DNA from 2 places in the Rhizobium etli CFN 42 genome. Region 1 is predicted to be linked to the other one. Evidence: riboswitches for the same ligand, from Rfam matches in the RefSeq annotation. Region 1 holds a riboswitch; the other holds the start of a gene.
The links. A riboswitch is a leader RNA that binds a small molecule or an ion and turns the genes downstream of it on or off. The one in region 1 is predicted to bind thiamine pyrophosphate.
Positions count from the first base shown of each region.

Region 2: it holds a riboswitch for thiamine pyrophosphate, as region 1 does, so the genes downstream of both, thiC (phosphomethylpyrimidine synthase ThiC) here and thiM (hydroxyethylthiazole kinase) in region 1, are expected to answer to the same signal.

Region 1 is NC_007765.1:371,888-375,919, forward strand. It holds gene thiE (thiamine phosphate synthase) at 1-405, opposite strand, end outside; gene thiM (hydroxyethylthiazole kinase) at 402-1,205, opposite strand; TPP riboswitch at 1,246-1,342, opposite strand; gene RHE_RS25795 (DUF1349 domain-containing protein) at 1,438-2,022, opposite strand; gene RHE_RS25800 (ABC transporter substrate-binding protein) at 2,249-3,775, shown strand; gene RHE_RS25805 (ABC transporter permease) at 3,855-4,032, shown strand, end outside.
Region 2 is NC_007763.1:91,185-95,216, forward strand. It holds gene thiO (glycine oxidase ThiO) at 1-670, opposite strand, end outside; gene thiC (phosphomethylpyrimidine synthase ThiC) at 673-2,505, opposite strand; TPP riboswitch at 2,601-2,732, opposite strand; gene RHE_RS22430 (metallophosphoesterase family protein) at 3,026-4,032, shown strand, end outside.

The DNA.
Region 1 (4,032 bases):
TGTCGCAAACACCGGGCCGACGCCGGTATAATCGACGAGATCGGGATCGACGGCAGCGGCGAGCGCCTCGGTCTCGACCGAGAGGCCGAGGATCATTTCGGGGCCGATCAGCTCCCGCGCCGTGCGCGCATCCATGTCCTCCTGGCCGATATGCAACCCGTCGGCGCCGATGGCGATCGCCGCCTCGACATCGTCATTGACGATGAGGCGGGCGCCGGTGCCACCGAGCGCCTGTTTCAAGGCGCGGCCGGTCTGGATCATCTCCGAAGTGCCGGCTCTTTTGTCGCGCAGCTGCACCATCGTTGCGCCGCCGGTAACGGCAAGACGCGCGGTCTCGACCATGCCGATCTGGGCGCAGAGATTCGGATCGAGCACGAGATAGAGCGAAAGGTCGAAAGCCTTCATGCGAGCGATACTCTCGCCCTGGCATCCAGCGCTTCGCCGTCGAGCGCAGCCAGCGCATCGAGGAAGCGCCAGGCGAATGAGCCGGGGCCGGCCGCGCCGAGTGCGGCATCCTCGCCGGCGACGGCAAAGGTTGCGAGTGCCGCGACCGTCGCCCCGAACAGATCTTCGGGCGCTGTGGCGGCAAAGGCGCCAATCAGGCAGGTGAGCGAGCAGCCGAGCGCGGTGACCTCAGGCATCAGCACCGATCCTCCCTTGATGCGCACCGCTCTCTCGCCATCGGTCACGAAATCGACGGCGCCGGTGACGGCGACGATGGCCTGCTGCCGCTCCGCGAGCCGCCGGGCCGAATCCTCCGCCTGCTCAACCGGATCGCGGCTGTCGACGCCCTGGCCGCGGCTCTCCCCGCCGGCAAGCGCGATGATCTCGGAAGCATTGCCGCGGATGATCGTCGGCTTGAGCGCCAGCAGATCGGCGACCGCCTGGCGACGGAAGGTGGTCGCATAATGGGCGACCGGATCGAGCACCCAGGGTTTGCCGGCTGAGGCCGCCGCCTTCGCCGCCGCCTGCATACCGTCGATCCACTGCGTCGAAAGCGTGCCGATATTGACAGTCAGCGCGCTCGCGATGCCGGCGAATTCGCCGGCCTCCTCTGGTGCATGCACCATGGCGGGCGAAGCGCCCGATGCCAGCAGGACATTGGCCGCGATGTTCATGGCGACATAATTGGTGATGCAGTGGACGAGCGGCGGCTTTTCGCGCATCGCGTCCAGCATGGCTCCCGAAGTTTTTTTGCTCTGCATAGCGCCCTTTCAGGCGGGGCAGGCGCGGGGCGCGTCGACGGCGATGCCCCGAGCGACTCCCTCCGCCGGCATTATCCGGTTCAGGTTCGAAGGGTGCTTCTCAGCCCGTCTGTCGACGAACGCCCCTGTCTCTCATCGCGCTCTTTTTCGCAGAGAAGGACGCGGCTGTCATCCCGAAAATGACGTTTCGCCTGCCTTCCGACAAAGCTGGTTGAAGGGATCACAGCGTTCCTCAACTTAAATCATGCAGATCCGTCGTAATCGCTGCCCCGATTGAAAACTCCGAAAACTGCACTGTCAATCCGCTGCGTTCCGGCGTGCAGGCGGTCGGCCCGACCTCATATCTGTCGGCAATCGGGAAGGGCGCTAACCGCAGCAGCGGCCAGCGGCTGCCGTCGCTGGAGGCCTGAATGCGTAGCGCGCCGGCTGCGACGGTAACGCGGATGTGGAAATCCTCAAGTTCCTTGAAGGGCTGCGAAACGGACCAGTCGGACTTGCCGTCGGTGACGACGGTGCTGAGGAAGGCTTCGCCGTCGGTGAATTCGACGCCCGTCTTGACCCAGCGTTTTTCGTCGAGGCGCACCATCAAGCCGGCCTGGTCGTAGAGGGTGCGGAACTCGCCTTGCACGCGGATCTGGGCGGTGAAGCTATCGGCGGTGGGGAAGGCGAGGAAGTGGCCGCTGTCGCGGGTGAAGCCGTAATAGGTCTCCCGCCAGAAATCGGTCTTCTCGCCTGTCGTCAGCGTCAGACCGGTTGCGTCGGCGTGCCAGCTTGTCGGTTCGTTCAGCCATTTTCCGTCGTTGAAATCGATGTCCATTCCATCCTCGCTTTATTGAAGCCGCGGGCGCTGCCGATTCTTCGCGCCCGCATAATGCGCGTGCTTCGCGAAGGCGGCCAGCCGCCCGCGGTTCGGCGGTGTTGGCCGTCGAGACCCTCGTCTCACGACATAATCCGTGGGCTTCCGCTTGACACGATTACTTCATCTCTTATTCTGTTACAAAAATATGAATTACATAATTGTGGAACCTAACGGGAGCCCTCATATGAAAACGCTTGTCGCATTCCTGCTCGGCACCGCGCTCGTCGCTCTGCCTTCGACCCTGTTTGCCCAGGAAAAGGGCGGCGTCATCAATGTCGCGACGATCGGCGAGCCGCCGACGCTTGATCCGATGTCGTCAACGGCCGATCTCGTCGGCATCGTTACCCAGCATATTTTCGAAACGCTCTACACCTTCGACAAGAGCTGGAATGTCACACCTCTTCTGGCCGAAAGCCTGCCCGAGGTCAGCGACGACGGCAAAACCTATACGATCAAGCTCAGGACCGGCATCAAGTTCCACGACAATAGCGACATGACGTCCGAAGATGTCGTCGCCTCGCTGAACCGCTGGATGAAGATCGCCTCGCGCGGCAAGCAGGTGGCGGGCTTCATCGACAAGATCACGGCTGCCGATCCCGCGACCGTCACCATCACGCTGAAGCAGCCCTATGCGCCGCTGACCTCGCTGCTCGCCTTCAACAATTCGGCGGCGATCATCATTCCTGCCGAAAAACAGGACGAGCCGATGAAGGAGTTCATCGGCACTGGCCCCTACATGCTGAAGGAGCGCAAGGCCGACCAATACATCCAGCTCGTCCGCTTCGACGGCTACAAGTCCCCCGAAGGCGACAGCAACGGGTATGGCGGCGCCCGCCATCAATATCTCGATGAGATCCGCTTCGTGCCGGTGCCGGATCCGAACACCCGCGTCGAGGCCGCTATCTCCGGCCAGTATGATTATGTCGATTCGATCCCGGTCGAATCCTACGACAAGCTGAAGGACTCGACGGCCTCGCAGCCGGTCATGCTGAAGCCCTTCGGCTATCCTGTTTTCGTCTTCAACACGAAGGAAGGTGTTGCCGGAAATGTCGAGGTTCGGAAGGCCATCCGCCAGGCGCTCAGCATGGAAGACATGCTGGCCGCCGCCTTCGGCAGCAAGGATTTCTATGCACTTGACGGCGCCATCTACCCGAAAAGCTTCTCCTGGTCGACCGATGCAGGTGTCGAAGGCGCCTATAATGTCGCCGATCCGGAAGGGGCGGCGGCCGCCGCCAAGAAGGCCGGTTATAATGGCGAGCCGATCCGCATCCTGACCAGCCGCCAGTACGAATTCCACTACAAGATGGCGCAGGTGGCCGCCGAATATCTGAAGCTTGCCGGCTTCACCGTCGATATGCAGGTGGTGGACTGGGCGACGCTGACGCAGCGCCGCACCGATCCGAAGCTCTGGGATATCTACATCACCCACAGCCCCTTCCTGCCGGAGCCGGCCTTGATCGGCTCGCTCTCGACCAGCTCGCCCGGCTGGTGGGACACGCCGGCCCGCAAGGCTGCCGTCGATGCCTTCACCTCTGAAGTCGATCCGAAGAAGCGGGTGGCGCTCTGGGCCGATGTCCAGAAGGCTGTCTATGCCGATGCGCCCTTCATGAAGATCGGTGATTTCAACGCCGTTTCGGCGAAATCGGTTAAGCTCGAAGGCGTCGATCCGGCCCCGTGGCCGTATTTCTGGAACGCTTCGATCAAGAAGTAAGCATCGCCGCCGGTGCCGGCCCTCCGGGTTCGGCGCCCGCTTTTCTGCCGCATTTGCAAGGGCTTGAAGGCCAGCATTGATGATCCGCTACATCCTCCAGCGCCTGTTCGGCATGATCGTCGTGATGTTTCTCGTCGTCACGATCGTCTTCGTCATCGTGCGCGTGACGCCGGGCGATCCGGCCGCCGTCATGCTCGGGCCGGATGCAACGCCGCAGGATATTGCCGATCTCAGAAGCAGGCTCGGCCTCGATCAGT
Region 2 (4,032 bases), on a different replicon from region 1:
TGTCGCGCGGTACGATGTAGATCGGGTGGCGCGGATGCAGCAGGCGGACAGGACGGGAGAGGCTGACTTCGGTTGTTTCGACGCAGAGCATCTCGCCTCGAACGCCGCGCAGTCCGGGCAGCCGGCCTATCTGGGCGGCACCCGTGCAGTCGACCACCCGGTCATGATCAACGTCCGATTCGCCGACGACGCCCAACGTCAGTCGCATTCGGGCATCCTCAAGTCCTGCGGCCAGTGCCGCGAGCGCCTGCCGCGGATCGAGATGCGCTTCCTGCCGGAAGAACAGCGCCCTGCGGAAACGGCCAGCGAGATCCGGTTCGAGGGCTGCGATTGCCACCTCGTCCAGCCATTCCCATCCGCTTGTGCGGCGGGAAAAGCGGTCGAGTTCTCCGGTATCGCGTCCGCCCGCCACGACAAGTGTTCCCCGGCGATGGACGTGGCCCGGCAATGCCGCTTCCCACCAGTCCGCGGCAAGGCGACCGAGCGTCAGCACCGGTTCTTCCGCGCTTTCCCGCTCGCACCACGGCGCCAGCATGCCGCCGGCAAAGCCGGAGGCCCCGGCGCCGACCGTGCCGGCCCGCTCCGCAAGGGTGACGCGGAAGCCGTGGCGGTACAGCTGCCAGGCCACGGTGAGGCCGGCAACGCCGGCCCCGTTGACGAGAATGCGCATCGTCATTCTCCGGCAGGCGTTTTCGCGACCTCTGCGACCGGCATGTAGAGATCGCCGCCATCGCGGTATTTGGCTGCCATGGCTTCCAATCCCTCCTTCTGGGCTTCGGCGCGAATGTCATGGGAGATTCGCATGGAGCAGAATTTCGGGCCGCACATCGAACAGAAATGCGCCACCTTATGCGCCTCCTTCGGCAGGGTCTCGTCGTGAAAGGAACGCGCCGTGTCCGGGTCGAGGGAGAGGTTGAACTGATCCTCCCAACGGAATTCGAAACGCGCCCGCGAGAGCGCATCATCGCGGATGCGCGCGGCCGGATGGCCCTTGGCGAGATCAGCGGCATGGGCGGCGATCTTGTAGGTGATGACACCGGTCTTGACGTCGCTGCGGTCGGGCAGCCCCAGATGCTCCTTCGGCGTGACATAGCAGAGCATCGCCGTGCCGAACCAGCCGATCATGGCGGCACCGATGCCGGAGGTGATGTGGTCATAGCCCGGTGCGATGTCGGTCGTCAGCGGTCCGAGCGTATAGAAGGGCGCTTCGCCGCAGACCTCGAGCTGCTTGTCCATATTCTCTTTGATCTTGTGCATCGGCACGTGGCCGGGACCTTCGATCATCACCTGGCAATCCTTCGCCCAGGCGATCTTGGTCAATTCGCCAAGCGTTTCAAGTTCGGCAAATTGCGCTGCATCATTGGCATCCGCAATCGAACCCGGACGCAAACCGTCGCCGAGCGAGAAGGAGACGTCATAGGCACGGCAGATGTCGCAGATTTCCTCGAAATGCTCGTAGAGGAAGCTTTCCTTGTGGTGATGCAGACACCACTTGGCCATGATCGAGCCGCCGCGTGAGACGATGCCGGTGACGCGATTGACCGTGAGCGGTATGTAGGCCAGCCGCACGCCGGCATGGATGGTGAAATAATCGACGCCCTGCTCGGCCTGTTCGATCAGCGTGTCCCGATAGACTTCCCATGTCAGATCTTCGGCAATGCCGTTGACCTTCTCGAGCGCCTGGTAAAGAGGCACGGTGCCGATCGGAACCGGCGAATTGCGAATGATCCATTCGCGGATATTGTGAATGTTGCGGCCGGTGGAAAGGTCCATGACCGTATCGGCGCCCCAGCGGATCGCCCAGACCATCTTCTCCACTTCCTCCGCCATCGACGAGGTGACCGCCGAATTGCCGATATTGGCGTTGATCTTCACAAGGAAGTTCCTGCCGATGATCATCGGTTCGGATTCCGGATGATTGATATTGGCGGGGATGATCGCCCTACCCTCGGCGACTTCGCGCCGCACGAATTCGGGCGTCACGAAATCCGGAACATGCGCGCCGAAGCTCTCGCCGTCGCGCGCGAGTGCCTCCTTCGCTGCCTGTCGGCCGAGGTTTTCGCGAATTGCGATGAACTCCATTTCCGGCGTGACGATGCCTGCCCGCGCATAGGCGAGCTGGGTGACGGCACGGCCGGCTTTTGCTTTCAGCGGCGTGTTGCGAACGGGAAATTCCGGCGTCAGCCGCTCGCCGGTGGCAAAACCATTGTCTTCAGGTTTGACGATGCGGCCGTCATAGGATTCGACATCACCGCGGGCCTTGATCCAGCTCTCGCGCAAACGTGGCAGCCCGGCGTCGATGGAGATCACATGGGCCGGATCGGTATAAGGGCCGGAGGAATCATAGACCGTTACCGGCGGCTCGCCGGAGGTCGGGTGAAGGCTGATTTCGCGCATCGGCACGCGCAGGTCCGGATAGAGGGTTCCGGGTTTTACGATCTTGGTCGAGGCCGGAAGCGAGCCGGTGGTGACGACGGGAGTAAGCTGGGGCGCGACAATATTCATGGATGAGGCTCCAAGGTTTGACGTTTGGAGACCCAGTTCCAGTGTTGGAATGATGAAAAGACGCCTTGCGCGACAAAGCGAAAATCCGCCCAACAGCCGCAGCGTCCGCACCGTCCCTACGCCAGTATGAACTGGATCAGGTTCAACGGGTCACCGCGCCACAACAGGCAAAGCCGTATTGTTCAGCAGAATCTCAGCCCCTTGCCGGGGCACCCCTGGTGAATGGTCGCCATCAAAGACCGGAGCGGCGCTTGTGTCAAGAAGCCCTTTTGCGTTCCAAGGCAGTGGCTGTCGCTGCTAGTCGCCGATCGGTTTGGGCAGCAGGGTGCGCCGGCGGCCGTACCGGCCCCGGTCGAGCAACATTGATTGTGGATGGGCCGGCTTTACCGGCCCATTTCGCTCGCGCCCCTTGGACGCGTGCTCCATATTCTCTCGCTCAAGGCCAGGTGACAGCGACCGCGCGTTCATCGGTCCGACGGCACCGGCTCCTCATCCTGTCGCAACGCGATTTTCTGCATTCATGGCTTATCGTTTCGTCCACACTGCCGATCTCCATCTCGACTCTCCGCTTCGGTCGCTGGCGCTTCGCAACGCCGAGCTGGCCGATCTCGTGAGTGACGCCAGCCGGCAGGCGCTGATCGCGATCGTCGACCTTTGCCTCGAAGAGCAGGTCGATGCGCTGGTCATCGCCGGCGATCTCTATGACGGCGAACAGACGTCGATGAAGACGGCGCGCTTTCTGGCAAGCCAGCTGGAACGGCTGCACCGGGCGGGGATCTGCGTCTTCAAGATCCGCGGCAATCACGATGCGATGTCGAAGATCGCCAAGGAGCTGGTGATGCCCGATACGGTAAAGGTCTTCGGCGGCCACGCCGAGACCGTGGAGGCGACGAAGGGCAGCCTTTCGATCGCGATCCACGGCCTGAGCTTCGCCAAGCCGCAAGCGCCCGACCCGCTTCTGCCGAAATTCAAGTCGCCGGTCGCGGGTGCCGTCAATATCGGCATCATGCATACGAGCCTTGCCGGATCGGCCGGCCATGACGTCTATGCGCCCTGCAACGTGCTCGACCTTCACGCCTCGGGATTCGACTACTGGGCGCTCGGGCATCTTCATCAGCGCAGCCAGTATCCCGGCACGGCAACGATCATCATGCCCGGCATGCCGCAAGGCCGCGACATCAACGAGTCGGGCGTCAAGACCGTATCGCTGGTGACCGTGGCGGACGACCGGACCGTGACGGTCGACGAGCGGCGAACCAGCATCGCGCAGTTCGAGCGCGTCAATGTCGACCTTACGGGTGTCGATGATTGGCGTGAGGCGGCCGTGGTGGTCGAGGCGGCGCTGATGGCGCAGCGCGACCGCACGGCTTCGCCGCATCTTGTCGCACGCCTCAGGCTTTCCGGCCGCACGCCGCTCTCCTGGCAGCTGCGGCGCGATGTTGACCTCATGCAGGCGGAAGCCGAGCGGCGCGGCGACGTGATCGGCCGCACCTGGATCGAGAAGCTGGAACTCGCCTTCGAAGCGCC